One region of the Xanthomonas graminis pv. graminis genome, then DNA from elsewhere that is predicted to be linked to it. Evidence: riboswitches for the same ligand, from Rfam matches in the RefSeq annotation. Region 1 holds a riboswitch; each other region holds the start of a gene.
The links. A riboswitch is a leader RNA that binds a small molecule or an ion and turns the genes downstream of it on or off. The one in region 1 is predicted to bind cobalamin.
Positions count from the first base shown of each region.

Region 2: another riboswitch for cobalamin. It lies ahead of KHF85_RS01225 (ribonucleoside-diphosphate reductase subunit alpha); the one in region 1 lies ahead of btuB (TonB-dependent vitamin B12 receptor).
Region 3: another riboswitch for cobalamin. It lies ahead of metE (5-methyltetrahydropteroyltriglutamate--homocysteine S-methyltransferase); the one in region 1 lies ahead of btuB (TonB-dependent vitamin B12 receptor).

Region 1 covers NZ_CP076255.1:3,984,065-3,988,294, forward strand. Annotated here, with positions in the region: gene bioD (dethiobiotin synthase) at 151-846, opposite strand; gene KHF85_RS17270 (GAF domain-containing protein) at 951-1,433, shown strand; gene KHF85_RS17275 (TfoX/Sxy family protein) at 1,441-1,878, shown strand; cobalamin riboswitch at 1,904-2,120, shown strand; gene btuB (TonB-dependent vitamin B12 receptor) at 2,231-4,102, shown strand.
Region 2 covers NZ_CP076255.1:293,905-298,134, forward strand. Annotated here, with positions in the region: gene KHF85_RS01220 (SIR2 family NAD-dependent protein deacylase) at 1-683, shown strand, start outside; cobalamin riboswitch at 888-1,110, shown strand; gene KHF85_RS01225 (ribonucleoside-diphosphate reductase subunit alpha) at 1,291-3,708, shown strand; gene KHF85_RS01230 (ribonucleotide-diphosphate reductase subunit beta) at 3,834-4,230, shown strand, end outside.
Region 3 covers NZ_CP076255.1:315,797-320,026, forward strand. Annotated here, with positions in the region: gene metE (5-methyltetrahydropteroyltriglutamate--homocysteine S-methyltransferase) at 1-1,918, opposite strand, end outside; cobalamin riboswitch at 2,132-2,385, opposite strand; gene dusA (tRNA dihydrouridine(20/20a) synthase DusA) at 2,531-3,550, shown strand; gene KHF85_RS01320 (hypothetical protein) at 3,985-4,230, shown strand, end outside.

The sequences.
Region 1 (4,230 bases):
CAACGGCCAGGCATGCTTGCGCTTCTTGCCAGCGGCCCCCACCTGAGGTTTTTCCAGCCCGGCCTCGGGACTGAACGCGCCTTCTGCACAGGAAGCCCTCCCACCCGGAAGCCGTTCCTGCGCGGTGCGCGCTTGCGGGCGGGCGCAGACTCAGCCCTGCGCCGTCTGCATGCCCTGCCATGGGCACAACGACGCCGCCAGCACGGCCGGATCCGGCTGCGGCCGGTACGGCAGCCGCCCCCAGCACGGCATCGGCAAGCGCTCCTGCAGCATCTGCATATTGGCGTCGATGCGCTCCATCGCCGGATCGATCTCGTTGCCGATCCAGCCGATGCAGCGCAGGCCGTCGGCGGCGATCGCCGCGGCGCTGAGCCGGGCGTGGTTGAGGCAACCCAGGCGCAGGCCGACCACCAGCACCACCGGCAGCGCCAGCGCGCGCGCCAGGTCGGCCTGCTCCAGGGTCGCCGACAGCGGCGCCGCCCAGCCGCCGACGCCCTCCACCACCACCACGTCGGCCTGCGCACGCAGCCGCGCGAAGGCGGTGGCGATCGGCCCCAGTTCCACGCATACCCCGGCGTCGGCGGCCGCCAGTTCCGGCGCCAGCGGCAGCGGCAAGGCGTAGGGATTGAGGTCGGCGTAGTCCGGGCGCGGCAGGCTCGCCGCCCGCAGCGCCAGCGCATCCTCGTTGCGCCAGCCGTCCGCGCTGCGCTCGCAGCCGCTGGCGACCGGCTTCATGCCCAGCGCCGTCTGCCCGCGCGCGCGCAACGCATGCAGCAGCGCGGTGCTGGCGACGGTCTTGCCGATGCCGGTATCGGTGCCGGTAACGTAGAAGGCGGGGACGCTCATCGTTGCAGGATCCTCGAGGTCGGCGCATGCGGCGCGGGCGCGCAGGATAGCCGGGGCCAGGCGCCGGCGCACAGGCCGCCAGCGGCCGCTGCTAGACTCGGATGATGTTCGCTTCCTCTTCGCTCACCGGCAGCAAGCCGGAACAGTACGCCCAGCTGCTCGCCCAGGCCCGCGCCCTGGTCAGCGGCGAGCCCGACCGCATCGCCAATGCCGCCAACCTGGCGGCGCTGGTGTACCACGCGCTGCCGCGGCTGAACTGGGTCGGTTTCTACCTGTACGACGGCAAGGAACTGGTGGTCGGGCCGTTCCAGGGCCTGCCCGCGTGCGTGCGCATCCCCCTGCACAAGGGCGTGTGCGGCGCCGCCGCCAGCACCGGCCAGACCCAGCGCATCGACGACGTCGAGGCCTTTCCCGGGCATATCGCCTGCGATGCGGCCTCGCGCTCGGAGCTGGTGGTGCCGCTGCTGCGCGACGGCGCGCTGGTCGGCGTGTTCGACCTGGACAGCCCGGACCTGGCGCGCTTCGACGCCGACGACCAGCACGGCCTGGAGGCGATCGCCCAGGTCTTCGTCGACGCGCTGCGATGAGCCAGCGATGAGCACGCAGAAGCTGCGCAACATCGGTCCCAAGAGCGCGGCCTGGCTGCGCCAGGTCGGCCTGCGCACACAGGAGGACCTGGCCGCGGCCGGTGCGGTGGGCGCATTCCTCAAGGTCAAGCGTGCCGGCTTCAAGCCCAGCCTCAACCTGCTGTACTCGCTGGAAGGCGCGCTGACGGGCTGCCATTGGCAGGAACTGCCCGAGGCGCGGCGCGCGCAACTGCTCGGCGAGCTGGACACCGCGGCGGCGCAGCTGCCGGCGCAGCGCGGCCTGCCGGTGGCCGGACCGGTGGCGACCACCCATTTCGACCACGATGGCGACCGCCGCGACACGCCTTATGCGCAGGACGCGCACGACGCCTCCGGCGGCCATGCGTACGACGCCGATCAAGAACCCGACCGCGATGGCCACGCAGGCGAGCGCGACGCCGACTGATCCGTGCGCCGCAGCGGCGATCGCGTACAATCGCGCCGCTTAAGGTGACCCGCCGGCTCCGGCCTGCAGGTTGAAACGGGAAGCCGGTGCGTCTTGCGACAAGGCCGGCGCTGCCCCCGCAACGGTAAGCGATCTGCGCTGACGACTTGCGCCACTGTGCCTTGGGCATGGGAAGGCGTCGCAGCCGGGAGTCCGACTCCCAGATCGCCAGCCCGGAGACCGGCCTTGCAGTTCACTGGTTGCGATGCGGAGGGCGTCGCGGCGTGCCGCGCCGCGTCTGGCGCCGTCCGCTCGCACCTTCCGTTCACGACTCCTTTGCCGTCACAGCGCGCCCGCGCGCCGGAGTTGCCCCATGTCGTCCCGCCTGCTTTCGGTCGCGATCGCGTCCGCCCTGTCCCTGCCCTCGCTGGCGCTCGCCGCCGATGCCGCCACCGACCTGGACCAGGTCCTGGTCACCGCCACCCGCACCCAGATCGCGGTGGAGGACACCGTGGTCCCGGCGCAGGTGATCGACCGCGCCGAGATCGAGCGCAGCCAGGCCACGTCGCTGGCGCAGCTGCTGCAGGGCCGCGCCGGCATCGGCGTGTCCAACCAGGGCGGGCTCGGCAAGCTGACCACGCTGAGCCTGCGCGGCAGCGAATCGGACCACGTGCTGGTGCTGGTGGACGGCGTGCGCATCGGCTCGGCCAGCGCCGGCCTGGCCGCGTTCCAGGACCTGCCGCTGAGCCAGATCGAGCGCATCGAGATCGTGCGCGGCCCGCGCTCGAGCCTGTACGGCTCCGATGCGATCGGCGGCGTGATCCAGATCTTCACCCGCCGCGGCGGCCAGGGCCTGCAGCAGAACCTGAGCCTGGGCGCCGGCAGCCACGGCCTGCGCGAAGCCAGCGCCGGCTTCAGCAACCGCGGCGAGCGCGGCTGGCTATCGGTGCAGGGCGGCTACCAGAACACCGACGGCATCAACGCCTGCAACGGCTCGGCCACCCTGTTCGCCGGCTGCTTCGTCGACGAGCCGGACCGCGACGGCTACCGCAACACCTCGCTCAGCGCGCGCGGCGGCTATGCGCTGAGCGACACGCTGCGTATCGAAGGCCAGGCGCTGAACATCGACAGCCGCAACGAGTACGACGGCGATGCGCTGTTCGCCGGCAACGAGGCCGACAACACCCAGCAGGTGGTCGGCGGCAAGCTCGACTGGACCCCGTCCGAGCGCGTGCATCTGGCCGCGCAGCTCGGCCGCAACAGCGACCAGGCCGACAGCTACTACCACGCCGCCGGCAGCGACACGCGCAGCTTCGTCAGCACCTTCGACAGCCGCCGCGACAGCGCCTCGCTGCAGGGCGACTTCGGCCTGGCCGAAGGCCATCTGCTCAGCGCCGGCGCCGACTGGCAGCGCGAGCAAGTCACCGGCACCACCGCCTTCGACGTGGACCAGCGCGACAACACCGGCGTGTTCGCCGAGTACCAGGGCCGCTTCGGCGCGCAGCAGGTGCAGGCCAGCGTGCGCAGCGACGACAATGAACAGTTCGGCCAGCACACCACCGGCAGCCTCGGCTGGGGCCTGGCGCTGGACGGCGGCTTCAAGCTCACCGCCAGCCTCGGCACCGGCTTCAAGGCGCCGACCTTCAACGACCTGTACTACCCGTTCTCCGGCAATCCGGAACTGAAGCCGGAGAAGTCCAAGAGCGGCAACCTGGGCGTGGCGCAGTACGCCGATGCCTGGAACTGGACGTTCAACGTCTACGAAAACCGCGTCGACGACCTGATCTCCTACGACGCCGCCAGCTTCCTGCCGGTGAACGTGGACAAGGCGCGGATCCGCGGCGCCGAGCTGACCGGCTACGCCACGCTGGCCGGCTGGGAACTGTCGGCGCAGCTCAGCCACACCGATCCGCGCAACCGCAGCGACGGCGCCAACCGCGACAACTGGCTGGCGCGGCGCGCGCAGGACACCGCGCGGCTGGACGTGGACCGCGGCTTCGGCCCGGTCAAGCTCGGCGTCACCGCGTTCGGCAGCGGCCACCGCTACGACGACGCGGCCAACAGCGTGCGCCTGGCCGGCTACGGCACGCTGGACCTGCGCGTGGAATACGCGTTCGCCGCGGACTGGACGCTGCAGGCCAAGGCCAGCAACGTGTTCGATCGCGACTACCAGACCATCAATTGGTACAACCAGCCGGGCCGCGAATACGCGCTGACCCTGCGCTACGCACCGGCAGCGCGCTGAGTCCCCGCAGCGGGCTGCGCCTTGGGGTGCGACCCGCTTCACCGACATGCGTCCTGCTGGACAGCGAAAGTCGCTGCAGCCTCGGTGAAGGCAAGCACGCCTCGACTCGGGCGCTACTGTTGCAGTGA
Region 2 (4,230 bases), 960 kb from region 1:
CCGCCGAGAGCGGCGTGCCGACCTTCCGTGGTCAGGACGACAGCCTGTGGGCGCGCTTCGATCCGCAGCAGCTGGCCACCGAGGACGCCTGGCGGACGAACCCGGCGCTGGTGTGGGGTTGGTACCGCTGGCGCATGGCCATCGTCGCGCAGGCCCAGCCGCATGCCGGGCACCACGCGTTGGTGCGCCTGGCCGGACTGAAGCGCACCACGCTGGTGACCCAGAACGTGGACGACCTGCACCAGCGCGCCGGCAGCGAAGTCGCCGCACACCTGCACGGGCGGCTATCGGCGTTGCGTTGCGGCGATTGCGGCCAGGCCTGGCACGGACTGCTGCCGCCGATCGACCTGCAGGCACCGACCCAGCGCCTGGCGCCGCCGGCGTGCGCGGCCTGCGGCGGCGCCGTGCGCCCGGGCGTGGTCTGGTTCGGCGAGGCGTTGCCGGCCGCCGACTGGGCGCGCGCCGATCGCGCCGCCGATGCCGCCGACCTGGTGCTGGTGATCGGCAGCTCCGGCCTGGTCCATCCGGCGGCCGGGCTGCCGTTGCGTGCCAAGGAGCGCGGCGCCTACGTGGTCGAAATCAATCCCGACCCCAGCGGCCTGTCTTCGCGCGCCGACCTGCACTGGCGCGATAGCGCCGCGGCGGCACTGCCGCTGTTGCTGCAGCGCTGGCCGGCGGGCTGAGGCCGGCGCAAGCGCCGTGCCGCGGCAATCGCGACAGACCGCCAGCGCCGCCGCGGCGGCCCTTGCAGCGTATGCGATACGGCCCGCACCAGGCGCGATCCGGCGCCCGGCCGCAGAGGTTTGCCGCCCGCAGCGGCAAACTCTTGCCCCGCTTGGGTTTTCAGTTTTATGACTACATTTAGCGTTGACGACGCCCGGGGACCACACTATCTTGTGGTGGTCGGTTCCAGCGGCCACCAGGCTGCGGGATCAAAAGGGAAGCCGGTGCGGCGCGCGAGCGCTTAGGCCGGCGCTGCCCCGCAGCGGTAATTGGGAACGAACCCGTCACCCGCACTGAGGCGCCCTGCCTTGGGAAGCGATGGGCTAGGACACCGGCCATCGGCCGTCGCCCATAAGCCCGAAGACCTGCCGACAGCCGCGCGATGCACACAGCGCGGCGCCGACCGTTACATCTCCGGGGGGAGAGGGTCGGTGAAGCGTTGACCGCCCGCAGGCCTCGCGCCTGCGCCGTTGCGGTCTCTGCGACACCGCGTCTTCACCTGCTGATCCGGTCGGACCGTTGCCTGCGAGGGTCAGGCAGCCAGGTGCACCACGCTTGGAGACCTTCATGAGCCAGACCCACAGCCTGCCGGCCGCAGCCCCCCTCGACACCGCCGATGTCGACCCCACGCCTGCCGCCGCCGCTGCCGCGCAGCCCGATGCGGCCGCCAGCGAGCCGAGCAACGACCAGCGCGCCGTGACCTGGATCGTCAAGGACGGCGGCAACCGCCGCATGGCCTTCGACCGCTCGCGCCTGCAGCGCACCCTGGACCGGATCCATGCCGAGTTCCCGCAGCTGGACGTGGTCGACTACGAGCGCAAGGCGTTCGCCTTCGTCGAGAAGAAGGAAAGCCTGTCGGCCGACGAGATGGTCGACTACCTGATCCGCGAGGCCGAGTCGCGCGTGGACATCGCCACGCCGGAGTGGGAGTACTTCGCCGCGCGCCTGTACCTGCACCGCCTGTACAAGCGCGCCAGCAAGAACCGCTTCTACGATGCCGGCGAGAAGTACGGCTCCTACGTCGGCCTGCAGGAAAGCCTGGCCGACCGCGGCGTGTATTCGATCGACATCCTCAAGAACTACTCCAAGGACGAACTCGCCGAAGCCGGCAAGATGATCGACCCGGAGCGCGACAAGCTGTTCGCCTACAACGGCCTGTACCTGCTGGCTACGCGCTACCTGGCCACCGACAACTCGCGCAAGGTCTACGAGCTGCCGCAGGAGCGCTGGCTGACCATCGCGCTGTACCTGATGCAGGACGAAAAGCCTCGCGAACGCCGCATGCAGCTGGTCGGCGAGGCCTACTGGGCGCTGTCCAACCTGTACATGACCGTGGCCACGCCGACCCTGGCCAATGCCGGCAAGATCGGCGGGCAGCTGTCGAGCTGCTTCATCGACACCGTCGACGACAGCCTGCAGGGCATCTACGACTCCAATACCGACGTGGCGCGCGTGTCCAAGCACGGCGGCGGCGTCGGCGCCTACCTGGGCTACGTGCGCTCGTCCGGCTCGGCGATCCGCGGGGTCAAGAATTCCAGCGGCGGCGTGGTGCCGTGGATCAAGCAGCTCAACAACACCGCGGTGTCGGTGGACCAGCTCGGCCAGCGCAAGGGTGCCATCGCCGTGTACCTGGACATCTGGCACCGCGACATCGAGGCGTTCCTGGACCTGCGCCTGAACAACGGCGACCAGCGCCTGCGCGCGCACGACGTATTCACCGCGGTGTGCGTGCCGGACATCTTCATGGAAGCGGTGGAGCGCCGCGGCGAGTGGTACCTGTTCGACCCGCACGAGGTGAAGGAGGTCAAGGGCTGGTACCTGCAGGACTTCTTCGACGAGAAGCGCGGCGAAGGCACGTTCCGCGCCAGGTACGAGGAAGTGGTCGCCGACGAGCGTATCGGCCGCAAGGTGGTCAAGGCCATCGACATGCTCAAGCGGATCATGGTCAGCCAGCTGGAGACCGGCAACCCGTTCATGTTCTATCGCGACGAAGTCAATCGCATGAACCCGAACAAGCACCAGGGCATGGTCTATTCCAGCAACCTGTGCACCGAGATCCTGCAGAACATGAGCCCGACCCGGGTCATCCAGGAGATGATCAGCGGCGACCAGATCGTGACCACCAAGCAGGCCGGCGACTTCGTGGTGTGCAACCTGTCCTCGGTGAACCTGGGCCGCGCGGTCACCGCGCAGCCGGACCTGCTGTCGCCCGACGTGCTGGAACGGCTGATCCGGGTGCAGGTGCGCATGCTCGACAACGTCATCGATCTCAATGATCTGCCGGTGCCGCAGGCCACCATCACCAACCAGAAGTACCGCGCGATCGGCCTGGGCACCTTCGGCTGGCACCACCTGCTGGCGCAGAAGGGCATCGAGTGGAATTCCCGGCAGGCCGAGGACTATTGCGACGAGCTGTACGAGCGCATCAACTACCTGACCATCCAGGCGAGCCTGGCGCTGGCCAAGGAGAAGGGCGCGTACAAGGTGTTCAAGGGCAGCGACTGGCAGAACGGCGAGTACTTCAGCAAGCGCGGCTATGACAGCGCCGAGTGGCAGGAACTGGCCGCGCAGGTCAGCATCAACGGCGTGCGCAACGCGTGGATGATCGCGGTGGCGCCGAACATGAGCACCGCGCAGATCGCCGGCTCCACCGCCTCGATCGACCCGATCTACAGCGCGTTCTACTACGAAGAGAAGAAGGACTTCCGCCGCCCGGTGGTGGCCCCGGGCCTGAACGTGGACACCTATCCGTACTACGAGAAGGGCGCCTACCGGGTCGACCAGTTCGCCAGCGTGCGCCAGAACGCGCGCCGCCAGCGCCACGTCGACCAGTCGATCAGTTTCAACTTCTACGTACCCAGCACGATCCGCGCCAGCACCCTGCTCGATCTGCACATGACCGCGTGGAAGGAAGGCCTGAAGACCACCTACTACGTGCGCTCCAACGACATCGACATCAGCGAATGCGAGTGGTGCTCGAGCTGATCGCCACCCCGTAGCGGCGCCGGTGCGCGCATGGCCTTCCCGCGGGAACGCCATGCGCCCGCTGCGTCGTCCCGCATCGCCGCGCCGCTTGCCGGCGCCGTTCAACCGACTACCGAATCCGACCCATGGCTATTGCGCTCGACCGCATCAAGATCCTCGAACCGATGCATCCCAACCGTTCCACCGGGATCATCAACGGCACCACCAGCGGCATCCTCAACTGGAACGACATCCCGTACCCGTCGTTCTATCGCGCGTACAAAGAGCTGTCGACCAACTTCTGGATCCCCGACGAGGTGGACATGAAGGGCGACGCCAAGCAGTACGGCGAACTGTCGGCGCGCGAGAAGAACGCCTACGACTCGATCATCGGCTTGCTGGCCACGCTGGATTCGCCGCAGACGCGCTTCATCTACAACGTCGCCGAATACATCACCGACCCGGCCGCGCACGCCAACGCGGCGATCATCGGCCAGCAGGAGGTGATCCACAACGAGAGCTATTCCTACGTGCTGGCCTCCA
Region 3 (4,230 bases), 980 kb from region 1:
CGTCGCGCACCCCGGCCGCGGCGATGCGGAAGCATTGCACCGCCCAGTCCAGGTACGCCTGCCAGTCGGCGCGGCGCAGCGGCAGGCCCTCGCGGATCGCCGGCTCGTCGATCTGGATCACGCCGATGCCGGCCGCTTCCAGGTCGCGCACCTCGTCGCGCAGCGCCAGCGCGATCTGCCGGCAGGTCTGCGCGCGTTCCTGGTCGTCGCGCACGAACGACCACTGCAGCACCGTCACCGGCCCGGTCAGCATGCCCTTCATCGGCTTGTCGGTCAGCGACTGCGCGTACTGGGTCCAGCGCAGCGTCATCGGCGCCGGCCGCTGCACGTCGCCGTAGATGATCGGCGGCTTCACGCAGCGCGAGCCGTAGCTCTGCACCCAGCCATGCTTGGTGAAGGCGAAACCGTCGAGCTGCTCGCCGAAGTATTCGACCATGTCGTTGCGCTCGAACTCGCCGTGCACCAGCACGTCCAGCCCGATCTGCTCCTGCGCGCGCACGCAGCGCTCGGTTTCGGCGGCCAGGAACGCGTCGTACTCGGCATCGCCGAGCTTGCCGGCCTTGTGTTGCGCGCGCGCCTGCCGCACCTGCGCGGTCTGCGGGAACGAGCCGATGGTGGTGGTCGGGTAGGCCGGCAGCCGCAGCGCCGCCTGTTGCGCGTCGCGCCGCTGCGGATATGGCGATTGCCGGCGTCCGGCGTCCTCGCTCAGCGCCGCCACCCGGCGTGCGACCTCGGGGCGATGCACGCGCGCCGAGGTACGCCGCGTGGCCAACGCCTCGCGCGCCTGGTCCAACTCGGCCTGCGCATGCGGCAATTCCTGCAGCGCGTCGGCCAGGGTGCGCAACTCCTGCAGTTTCTGTTTGGCGAAGGCCAGCCAGGCGTGCAGTTCGCGGTCCAGCGCCTTTTCCTGTTCCAGGTCCACCGGCACGTGCAGCAGCGAGCACGACGGCGCCATCCACAGACGCTCGCGGCCGACATGCCCGGCCGCGTAGCGCGCCAGGGTCAGCGCATTCTCCAGCGGCGTGCGCCACACGTTGCGGCCGTTGACCAGCCCCGCCGACAGCACGCGCCCGGCCGGCAACGCCTGCAGCACCGCGTCCAGCTGCGCCACGCCGCGCACCAGGTCCACGTGCAGGCCGTCCACCGGCAGCGCCGCGGCCAGTTCCAGGTTGTCGCCCAGCTCGCCGAAGTACGTGGTCAGCAGCAGCTTCGGCCGCGGCGCCTGGGCCAGGAACGCATAGGCGCGGCGATAGGCCTCGCGCGCGGCCTCGTCCAGGTCCAGCACCAGCGCCGGCTCGTCGATCTGGACCCAGTTGGCGCCGGCCGCGTCGAGTTGCTGCAGCAGTTCGGCGTAGACCGGCAGCAGGCTGTCCAGCAGCGCCCAGCGATCGCTGCCGTCCACGGTCTTGGACAGCAGCAGGAAGGTCACCGGCCCGATCAGCACCGGCCGCGTGGTGATGCCCAGCGCCTTGGCTTCCAGGAATTCGGCCAGCGGCTTGTCGCCGCGCAGGCGGAAGTGCTGGCGCCGCGCCAGTTCCGGCACCAGGTAGTGGTAATTGGTGTCGAACCACTTGGTCATTTCCAGCGCGTGCAGGTCCAGTCCGCCTTCCTGCGTGCCGCGCGCCATCGCGAAGTAGCCGGCCAGCGGATCGGCATCGGCCAGTGCGCGGTAGCGCTGCGGGATCGCGTCGACCAGGAACGCGGTGTCGAGCATCGCGTCGTACAGACTGAAGTCGTTGCTGGGCGGCAGCTCCACCCCGGCCTCGACCTGCAGTTGCCAGTGCCGCTGGCGCAGCTGCCGCGCCGTGTCGTGCAGGCTTGCCTCATCGGTTTCGCGGCGCCAGTAGCTTTCCAGCGCACGTTTGAGCTCGCGCCGCGCACCGATGCGCGGGAAGCCCAGGTTGGTCACGATCGTCATTTGCGTTTCCTCATTGCGGTCATAGGCATTGAGGAACGAAGGAACCGCGCGCCGTCCGCCCGTTCGCACGGGACGCCCGCCACGCCAGCGACCTTCGCCCCCGCGGGCGAACCGGCGCCACGCGGGCAGGCGGAAGAGCGCGGCGCGGCGCAAGGCCACGGCACGGCTTCCGGCCGCCTCCCCGCGGAGGTGCCAGGTCGAATCGGAGGACGCACAGGTCCTCCGGCCGGGGCCGGTATTCGGGCTGATGGACGAGCGCACCGTGCCGGCTGCGCGCCTACTGTCCGCCGCTTCCCAGGCCGGCATGCGCCGGCCCAGTGCCATTGACGGAGGTCGTTTCCATTCACCGCTGCGGGGCAGCTCCGGAATGGGCAGGCGCTTGCGGCGCCGGCCTTCACCGGATTCCCGTTTAAATCCATCCCTTCATCCGAATGAAGCGATGGATACCTTCGGCGAGCGCACGATAGGCTGGATGCGGCGGCGGGTCAAGCGCCAAGTGAATTCGCGGACGTTCACCGGCAGCATTCAGGACGAACGTGTAAGCTATTGATCCCAAAGCCTAATGATCTGACGCTTCCGCCAGCAGGCGACAGCGCAGCACCGCCGCGCCCGATGACGCTTCCGCTCCCGCCTTCCAACCTGCATGCGCGCTATGCCGCCTCCCTGCGCCTGTCCGTCGCGCCGATGATGGACTGGACCGACCGCCATTGCCGCGTGTTCCACCGGCTGCTGGCGCCGTCTGCGCGGCTGTATACCGAGATGGTGCACGCCAATGCGGTGGTGCTGGGCGATCGCGCGCGCTTGCTGGGCTTCGATGCGGTCGAGCATCCGCTGGCGCTGCAGCTCGGCGGCAGCGATCCGGCGCTGCTGGCGCAGGCGGCGCGGATCGGCCAGGCGTGGGGCTACGACGAGATCAATCTCAATTGCGGCTGCCCGTCCGACCGGGTCCAGGCCGGGCGCTTCGGCGCCTGCCTGATGCGCGAGCCGGCGCTGGTCGCCGACTGCGTGGCGGTGATGGCGCAGGCGGTGGACATCCCGGTCACGGTGAAGTGCCGGCTGGGCGTTGACCAGGACGACGACTACGAGGTCTTCCTCGCTTTCGTCGATCAGGTCGCCGCGGCCGGCTGCGGACTGTTCGTGGTGCATGCGCGCAACGCGTGGCTGCAGGGCCTGTCGCCGAAGGAGAACCGCGAGGTGCCGCCGCTGCGCTACGACTGGGCCTACCGGCTCAAGCGCGAGCGGCCGCAGTTGCAGATCGTTCTCAACGGCGGGCTGGCCGACGTGGATACAGCACGCGCGCAGCTGGACGCGGTGGATGGCGTGATGCTGGGCCGCGCCGCCTATCACGATCCCTATGTGCTGCACCGGCTGGACGCGGCCCTAACCGGCGCCACGCCGCGGCCGCGCGCCGAGCTGCTGCGCGCGCTGCGGCCCTATGTCGAGGCGCGCCTGGCCGACGGCGTCGCCCTCAAGCACATCGCCCGCCACCTGCTCGGCCTGTTCCACGGCCAGCCGGGCGGCCGCGCGTTCCGCCAGGTGCTCAGCGAGGGCGCACACCGGCCGGGCGCGGACTGGGCGCTGTTGGAACAGGCGTTGCTTGTGACCGAGGGGACGCCCCGCGTCGCGGCGTAGCGAGATGGGCACGCGTGGCGGTGCGCGCACGCCAGGCGTGCGCCGCTGCACAACGCAAGCTGTCCAGACGAATGCCGTGCTTCCCTTTCGGACGCCCGTTCAGTTACTTTGTTCAGCTTGTCGCGGCAGTCTGCACCGCCGCGGCAGAGGCGGCAGAGCCTTGCCGAGGCGGGGCCGGGCGCCGGCAGGGACAGCTCGCGGGGCTGGAAGCGGAAGTTCATTTCACTGAACGCCGCCGGCCGCTGCGGGAAAAGTTCAGATCGGATTCACCCCGAAAAATCAAGAATTTGGCACGATTTTGCGAAACCTCGGCTGCTGGCAGGGCTCAGTTTCACAAATTTTGAACGTTTCCGATCAGTCCGTTAGGATGCCCGCTCGTGACCTCGCCCACTCTCCGCCGCTACCGCACCGCCGCCGTGATCGCATTCGCGCTCATGGCCGTGGCCGACGGTTGGGCGCAGCAGCCGGGTCCGCCGGGCGTGCCGCCCATGGTGCCGCCCGGCGAGGCGGCCCGGCCGCGCGACTACAACGGCAGTTCGCTGTCCGACGCGGTGCGCCGGGTGCAGCGGTCCACCGGCGGACAAATCCTCGGCGCCGAGCGCGTACCGTTCGACGGGCGCGACATCAACCGCGTCAAGTACATGGATGGCCGCGGCCGCGTGCGCTACATGGACGATCCG